DNA from 3 places in the Bacillus cereus group sp. Bce041 genome. Region 2 is predicted to be linked to each of the others. Evidence: a T-box and tRNA genes for the amino acid it is inferred to sense, from the RefSeq annotation. Region 2 holds a T-box; the other regions hold tRNA genes.

Region 1 (2,160 bases), on a different contig from region 2:
TTCGAATCCCGTCTTCCGCTCCAATTTTCAATATGACATGCCGGGGTGGCGGAACAGGCAGACGCACAGGACTTAAAATCCTGCGGTGGGTGACCACCGTGCGGGTTCGACCCCCGCCCTCGGCACCATATGCGCCCGTAGCTCAATTGGATAGAGCGTTTGACTACGGATCAAGAGGTTAGGGGTTCGACTCCTCTCGGGCGCGCTTTTATTAACGGGAAGTGGCTCAGCTTGGTAGAGCACCTGGTTTGGGACCAGGGGGTCGCAGGTTCAAATCCTGTCTTCCCGATATTCCCAAAAAACACGGGGCCTTAGCTCAGCTGGGAGAGCGCCTGCCTTGCACGCAGGAGGTCAGCGGTTCGATCCCGCTAGGCTCCACTTTATTTAATATATGTCTCGGAGGTATACCCAAGTTCGGCTGAAGGGATCGGTCTTGAAAACCGACAGGCGGTGAGAATCGCGCGGGGGTTCGAATCCCTCTACCTCCTCCATTTTTTCTTTAATGGTTTAGACATATAATAATAAAATATTTATTTTTTCCTTCATGGAGGTATACCCAAGTTCGGCTGAAGGGATCGGTCTTGAAAACCGACAGGCGGCGAGAGTCGCGCGGGGGTTCGAATCCCTCTACCTCCTCCATTTTTTAAAACTTTATATTGTCGCGGGGTGGAGCAGCACGGTAGCTCGTCGGGCTCATAACCCGAAGGTCGCAGGTTCAAATCCTGTCCCCGCAACCAAATGGTCCCGTGGTGTAGTGGTTAACATGCCTGCCTGTCACGCAGGAGATCGCCGGTTCGACCCCGGTCGGGACCGCCATTTATGTTGGCTCGGTAGCTCAGTCGGTAGAGCAGAGGACTGAAAATCCTCGTGTCGGCGGTTCGATTCCGTCCCGAGCCACCATTTTTTTATGCCGGCTTAGCTCAATTGGTAGAGCAACTGACTTGTAATCAGTAGGTTGGGGGTTCAAGTCCTCTAGCCGGCATCATTTAGGGGCATAGTTTAAAGGTAGAACTGAGGTCTCCAAAACCTCCAGTGTGGGTTCGATTCCTACTGCCCCTGTAAAGTATATGGGCCTATAGCTCAGCTGGTTAGAGCGCACGCCTGATAAGCGTGAGGTCGATGGTTCGAGTCCATTTAGGCCCACCATATATTATTCCGCAGTAGCTCAGTGGTAGAGCTATCGGCTGTTAACCGATCGGTCGTAGGTTCGAGTCCTACCTGCGGAGCCATGGCCCGTTGGTCAAGTGGTTAAGACACCGCCCTTTCACGGCGGTAACACGGGTTCGAATCCCGTACGGGTCATACAAAAAGAGTCAGCATTATGCTGGCTCTTTTTTATTTTGTTAATCCTTTTTATTACGTTACTTTCCAGAAATAAATAAAGGAATTTTGGAAAAGCTATGGTATGTATAAAAAGGAGGAAATCATAATGACACGAGTGAGAGACTTAATGAGTACCCATATTGTACATTGTACACCGCTAGACAATGTATATGAGGCAGCTGTAAAAATGAAGGAAGAATCGGTTGGATTAATTCCTGTTGTTGAAAATGAGCAAGTTGTTGGGCTTGTTACTGATCGTGATTTAGTCGTTCGAGGGATTGCTGAAAAACATCCTGGATCTAATAAGATTACAAATGTAATGACAACAAATATTATCTCAGTTTCTCCAAATGATTCTATTGAAAAAGCTACAGAGCTAATGGCACAGCATCAAATTAGACGATTACCAGTAGTTGATAGTGGTCAACTTATTGGCATGTTAGCACTAGGAGATTTAGCTATAAGGGAATCAGCAGATGATCAAGCTGGATTTGCCTTGAGCGAAATCTCAGAGCGTACAGAGTAAATTGAAACTTTCATTAACCGAGAGTTTAATGGTCACTCATAAAGAGCTAAATTATATATAAATTTCAGATACATTATTCTAGTATATATGGATTAAACTAATATGTTAGCGTGATGTATCTGAGACATTATATAATAAGTATGTGGTTAATAATTTCGACATTTTTTTAAAATTTGTTATTCTTAATTTTTAATAAGAGAAAAGATGATATACTGATAGATATAAGTATTATGAGAGATTTTGAATATAACAATATTAATTTTTAGTGGTGCGATAATAAATTAATATTTCCTACATAGATGAAAAGGGAA
Region 2 (2,160 bases):
CACGGAAAATAATTGGTTTTTTCGTTCTCCAATCATGTGGGTATGAATGTGTAATGAATGTTAGTTTCAGTAACGCGCCTACTTCTTCTAATTTTTCTGTAATTGGTTTATTAGCTTTATCATAGAATAAGCCTTCAAATCCAGGTGCCTCATTTGTTAATACACCTTTATCATCGACTGGGCAAAGTACTTCTAATCCATACTTTTTACCAACAACGAAGTCATCTTCCCCGTGTCCTGGTGCTGTATGAACACAACCTGTACCTGCATCTGTTGTTACGTGGTCTCCTAGCATAACTAATGAATCACGATCGTAGAATGGATGTTTTGCAACTGTGTACTCAAGTTCGCTACCTTTTACTGTTTTCACAACTTCAGCATTTTCCCACTCTAACGTTTTTGCAACTGTCTCAAACAGCTCAGAAGCAATGATATATTTCTCATCGTTTACTTTTACAATGCTATATTCAAGCTCTGGGTGAACAGAAATACCTAAGTTTGCAGGTAATGTCCAAGGTGTCGTTGTCCAAATGATGTACTTTTCATCACCTTCTAATACGTTCTTTCCATCTTTTACAGGGAATGCTACGTAAATAGATGCTGATTTTTTATCTTGATATTCAATTTCAGCTTCCGCTAAAGCAGATTCACTCGTTGGAGACCAGTAAACTGGTTTTTGACCTTTATAGATATAACCTTTTTTCGCCATGTCACCAAACACTTTGATTTGTTGTGCTTCATAAGCTGGCTCTAAAGTAATATATGGATTATCCCAATCTGCACGTACACCTAGACGCTTAAATTGTTCACGTTGACGTTCTACTTGTTCATATGCATACTCTGCACATAACTTACGGAACTCAGCAACTGTCATTTCTTTACGTTTTACACCTTTATTTGTTAAAGCTTGTTCAATTGGTAAACCGTGCGTATCCCATCCTGGAACATATGGCGCACTAAAACCAGTCATTGATTTATAACGAACAATAAAGTCTTTTAATACTTTATTTAATGCATGTCCCATATGAATGTCACCATTCGCATATGGAGGTCCATCATGCAATACAAATAAAGGACGTCCTTTTGTATGTTCTTGTACTTTTTCGTAAATATTCATTTCAGCCCATTTTTCTTGCATTGCAGGCTCACGTTTTGGTAAATTCCCACGCATTGGGAACTCTGTTTTTGGCATCAGTAATGTATTTTTGTACTCCATGCTCAATTCCTCCTTACATGTATAAAAGAAACACTTAAAAAACGGAATAAAAAAGAGACCTTCTCATCCCAAAAAGGGACGAGAAAGTCTCCCGCGGTACCACCCTAGTAGATCATATACATATGTATAGAATCCTCTTTATATTCTTAACGCGAATACACGCCTACGCTTACTCTATTTGTTCAGCGCGGAACTCCAGGGTGATATTCCCACTATCTCCTTATCCTGAGCTTACACCATCCTCAGTTCGCTATATAAGGTTTGAAAAGGTACTTATCCCTATCTTCGTTTTTCTTAATAAATATGTTGTTTAAAATTATATGTAATAATGAGAAAAACGTCAAGCTTACACTGTTTCTTCTTTTTTCAACAGTTCATCTACTTCGTCTTCTAATTCAATTAGTTTATCCCAATCATCGTTGTTTAACATCTCAAGCTGTGTTTCTAATAACATACGGAAACGAGTTCGGAATACTTTCGCTTGTTTCTTTAGCTCTTCAATATCAAAAGCAACTTTTCTTGATTTTACTAATGCTTCGTTAATAATACGATCAGCATTCTTTTCAGCTTCACGCACAATTAATTTCGCTTCTTTTTGCGCATTACGTTTTACTTCTTCCGCTGCTTCTTGTGCAACGACGATAGATTTGTTTAACGTATCTTCAATATTAGAGAAATGATCTAACTTCCCTTCTAACTGCGCAACTTTTTCTTCTAAAGCTTTTTTCTCACGAATGACCAATTCATAATCTTTGATAATTTGATCAAGAAACTCATTTACTTGATCTTCATCATAGCCACGGAATCCGCGACCAAATTCTTTGTTATGAATATCTAATGGTGTTAACGGCACAACGCCACCTCCAAGTAGTTATCTAAATTTCCTCTTTCAATTATATCTTTTCTTCGACAAAATAGGAGGATTTCCTTCTAAAAAACCAATC
Region 3 (2,160 bases), 920 kb from region 2:
ACCACCGTGCGGGTTCGACCCCCGCCCTCGGCACCATATGCGCCCGTAGCTCAATTGGATAGAGCGTTTGACTACGGATCAAGAGGTTAGGGGTTCGACTCCTCTCGGGCGCGCTTTTATTAACGGGAAGTGGCTCAGCTTGGTAGAGCACCTGGTTTGGGACCAGGGGGTCGCAGGTTCAAATCCTGTCTTCCCGATATCCCTAAAAAACATGGGGCCTTAGCTCAGCTGGGAGAGCGCCTGCCTTGCACGCAGGAGGTCAGCGGTTCGATCCCGCTAGGCTCCACTTATATTAATATCATTTATGGCGGTGTAGCTCAGCTGGCTAGAGCGTACGGTTCATACCCGTGAGGTCGGGGGTTCGATCCCCTCCGCCGCTACCATAAAGGACCTTTAGCTCAGCTGGTTAGAGCAGACGGCTCATAACCGTCCGGTCGTAGGTTCGAGTCCTACAAGGTCCACCATTAGACGTATATATCTCGGAGGTATACCCAAGTTCGGCTGAAGGGATCGGTCTTGAAAACCGACAGGCGGCGAGAGTCGCGCGGGGGTTCGAATCCCTCTACCTCCTCCATTTTTTCTAAAGTAAATATTTTATCATCGCGGGGTGGAGCAGCACGGTAGCTCGTCGGGCTCATAACCCGAAGGTCGCAGGTTCAAATCCTGTCCCCGCAACCAAATGGTCCCGTGGTGTAGTGGTTAACATGCCTGCCTGTCACGCAGGAGATCGCCGGTTCGACCCCGGTCGGGACCGCCATTTTTACATAAAGGCTCGGTAGCTCAGTCGGTAGAGCAGAGGACTGAAAATCCTCGTGTCGGCGGTTCGATTCCGTCCCGAGCCACCATTTTGAAGTCGCAAGCCGACTTAGCTCAATTGGTAGAGCAACTGACTTGTAATCAGTAGGTTGGGGGTTCAAGTCCTCTAGTCGGCACCACTTTCAAAATGAGCCATTAGCTCAGTTGGTAGAGCATCTGACTTTTAATCAGAGGGTCGAAGGTTCGAGTCCTTCATGGCTCACCATTTACAATTTAATGCGGGTGTAGTTTAGTGGTAAAACAAGAGCCTTCCAAGCTCTGGTCGAGAGTTCGATTCTCTTCACCCGCTTTTCAATTATGGGCCTATAGCTCAGCTGGTTAGAGCGCACGCCTGATAAGCGTGAGGTCGATGGTTCGAGTCCATTTAGGCCCACCATAATTGTTCCGCAGTAGCTCAGTGGTAGAGCTATCGGCTGTTAACCGATCGGTCGTAGGTTCGAGTCCTACCTGCGGAGCCATATTTATAGAGAAGTACCCAAGTGGCTCAAGGGGCTCCCCTGCTAAGGGAGTAGATCGCGAACGCGGTGCGAGGGTTCGAATCCCTTCTTCTCTGCCAGAACTGGCCCGTTGGTCAAGTGGTTAAGACACCGCCCTTTCACGGCGGTAACACGGGTTCGAATCCCGTACGGGTCATACTAAAAGAGATAGCATAATCTGCTATCTCTTTTTTGTTGTATAAAAATGGACTTTGGATAGTCTGCTTTTTTATGCAATAGAAGAAATATGAAGTATTCGCTGTTGCAGTTGGGTACATAGAGAGCCGTAAATACAATCATGTTAATTATTTGGACCTGTATGAATATGAAGGAATTAACTTCAACTTGAACTTTTACCCCAGCTGTATGGCTGTAGCCTCCTACACTTGGAGAAACCGATGAAAAATGCATCTGGGAGCTACTGTGGAAAATAAATAATATATAGAAGAAGTTGCTTTCTCTCAATAGCTGTGATCTACTGAAGACAGTTTTTTTATGTTGTCAGTATTGTCGAGTTTTGTCGGTAAGTCGATATATTGCAAAAATCGCTGATATAATTTGAGTTACGATCGATAAATTTTAATAATCGCTGATATAATTTGAGTTACGGTCGATATATTCTAAAAATCGCCGGTGTAATTTCACTTACCGACAAAAAACACAAGAAAATCCCTTTCACAATCTAAAGAAAACGCCTCCATTGAAATGGATTCCACACCTATTCCAATAACTTTACACTCTATGTGAAAAAGTTCACAAATAGGTCATAATTTGTGAAGTAATTCACAATAATACGTGCTACAATATGAATGTAAAGAAGTTAAACAACATTAAATTAGTATTTTAATTAATTACTTAAACAATTATA

What was found. A T-box is a leader RNA that pairs with one kind of tRNA and senses whether it is charged. The one in region 2 lies ahead of ileS2 (isoleucine--tRNA ligase), so its partner is inferred to be a tRNA-Ile.
Positions count from the first base shown of each region.
Region 1: it has a tRNA-Ile gene. The T-box ahead of ileS2 (isoleucine--tRNA ligase) is inferred to sense a tRNA for this amino acid. The anticodon was not compared.
Region 3: it has a tRNA-Ile gene. The T-box ahead of ileS2 (isoleucine--tRNA ligase) is inferred to sense a tRNA for this amino acid. The anticodon was not compared.

Region 1 covers NZ_JBQXON010000002.1:1,074,154-1,076,313, reverse strand. Annotated here, with positions in the region: tRNA gene ACUN13_RS11650 (tRNA-Gly) at 1-23, shown strand, start outside; tRNA gene ACUN13_RS11645 (tRNA-Leu) at 40-128, shown strand; tRNA gene ACUN13_RS11640 (tRNA-Arg) at 132-205, shown strand; tRNA gene ACUN13_RS11635 (tRNA-Pro) at 216-289, shown strand; tRNA gene ACUN13_RS11630 (tRNA-Ala) at 306-378, shown strand; tRNA gene ACUN13_RS11625 (tRNA-Ser) at 399-491, shown strand; tRNA gene ACUN13_RS11620 (tRNA-Ser) at 547-639, shown strand; tRNA gene ACUN13_RS11615 (tRNA-Met) at 661-737, shown strand; tRNA gene ACUN13_RS11610 (tRNA-Asp) at 741-816, shown strand; tRNA gene ACUN13_RS11605 (tRNA-Phe) at 825-900, shown strand; tRNA gene ACUN13_RS11600 (tRNA-Thr) at 910-982, shown strand; tRNA gene ACUN13_RS11595 (tRNA-Trp) at 989-1,059, shown strand; tRNA gene ACUN13_RS11590 (tRNA-Ile) at 1,070-1,146, shown strand; tRNA gene ACUN13_RS11585 (tRNA-Asn) at 1,155-1,229, shown strand; tRNA gene ACUN13_RS11580 (tRNA-Glu) at 1,231-1,302, shown strand; gene ACUN13_RS11575 (CBS domain-containing protein) at 1,430-1,849, shown strand.
Region 2 covers NZ_JBQXON010000001.1:196,516-198,675, forward strand. Annotated here, with positions in the region: gene ileS2 (isoleucine--tRNA ligase) at 1-1,216, opposite strand, end outside; T-box leader at 1,288-1,511, opposite strand; gene divIVA (septum site-determining protein DivIVA) at 1,563-2,069, opposite strand; gene ACUN13_RS00910 (YlmH family RNA-binding protein) at 2,159-2,160, opposite strand, start outside.
Region 3 covers NZ_JBQXON010000001.1:1,112,446-1,114,605, reverse strand. Annotated here, with positions in the region: tRNA gene ACUN13_RS05925 (tRNA-Leu) at 1-36, shown strand, start outside; tRNA gene ACUN13_RS05920 (tRNA-Arg) at 40-113, shown strand; tRNA gene ACUN13_RS05915 (tRNA-Pro) at 124-197, shown strand; tRNA gene ACUN13_RS05910 (tRNA-Ala) at 214-286, shown strand; tRNA gene ACUN13_RS05905 (tRNA-Met) at 307-383, shown strand; tRNA gene ACUN13_RS05900 (tRNA-Ile) at 388-464, shown strand; tRNA gene ACUN13_RS05895 (tRNA-Ser) at 482-574, shown strand; tRNA gene ACUN13_RS05890 (tRNA-Met) at 602-678, shown strand; tRNA gene ACUN13_RS05885 (tRNA-Asp) at 682-757, shown strand; tRNA gene ACUN13_RS05880 (tRNA-Phe) at 770-845, shown strand; tRNA gene ACUN13_RS05875 (tRNA-Thr) at 860-935, shown strand; tRNA gene ACUN13_RS05870 (tRNA-Lys) at 946-1,021, shown strand; tRNA gene ACUN13_RS05865 (tRNA-Gly) at 1,035-1,105, shown strand; tRNA gene ACUN13_RS05860 (tRNA-Ile) at 1,116-1,192, shown strand; tRNA gene ACUN13_RS05855 (tRNA-Asn) at 1,200-1,274, shown strand; tRNA gene ACUN13_RS05850 (tRNA-Ser) at 1,282-1,372, shown strand; tRNA gene ACUN13_RS05845 (tRNA-Glu) at 1,378-1,449, shown strand.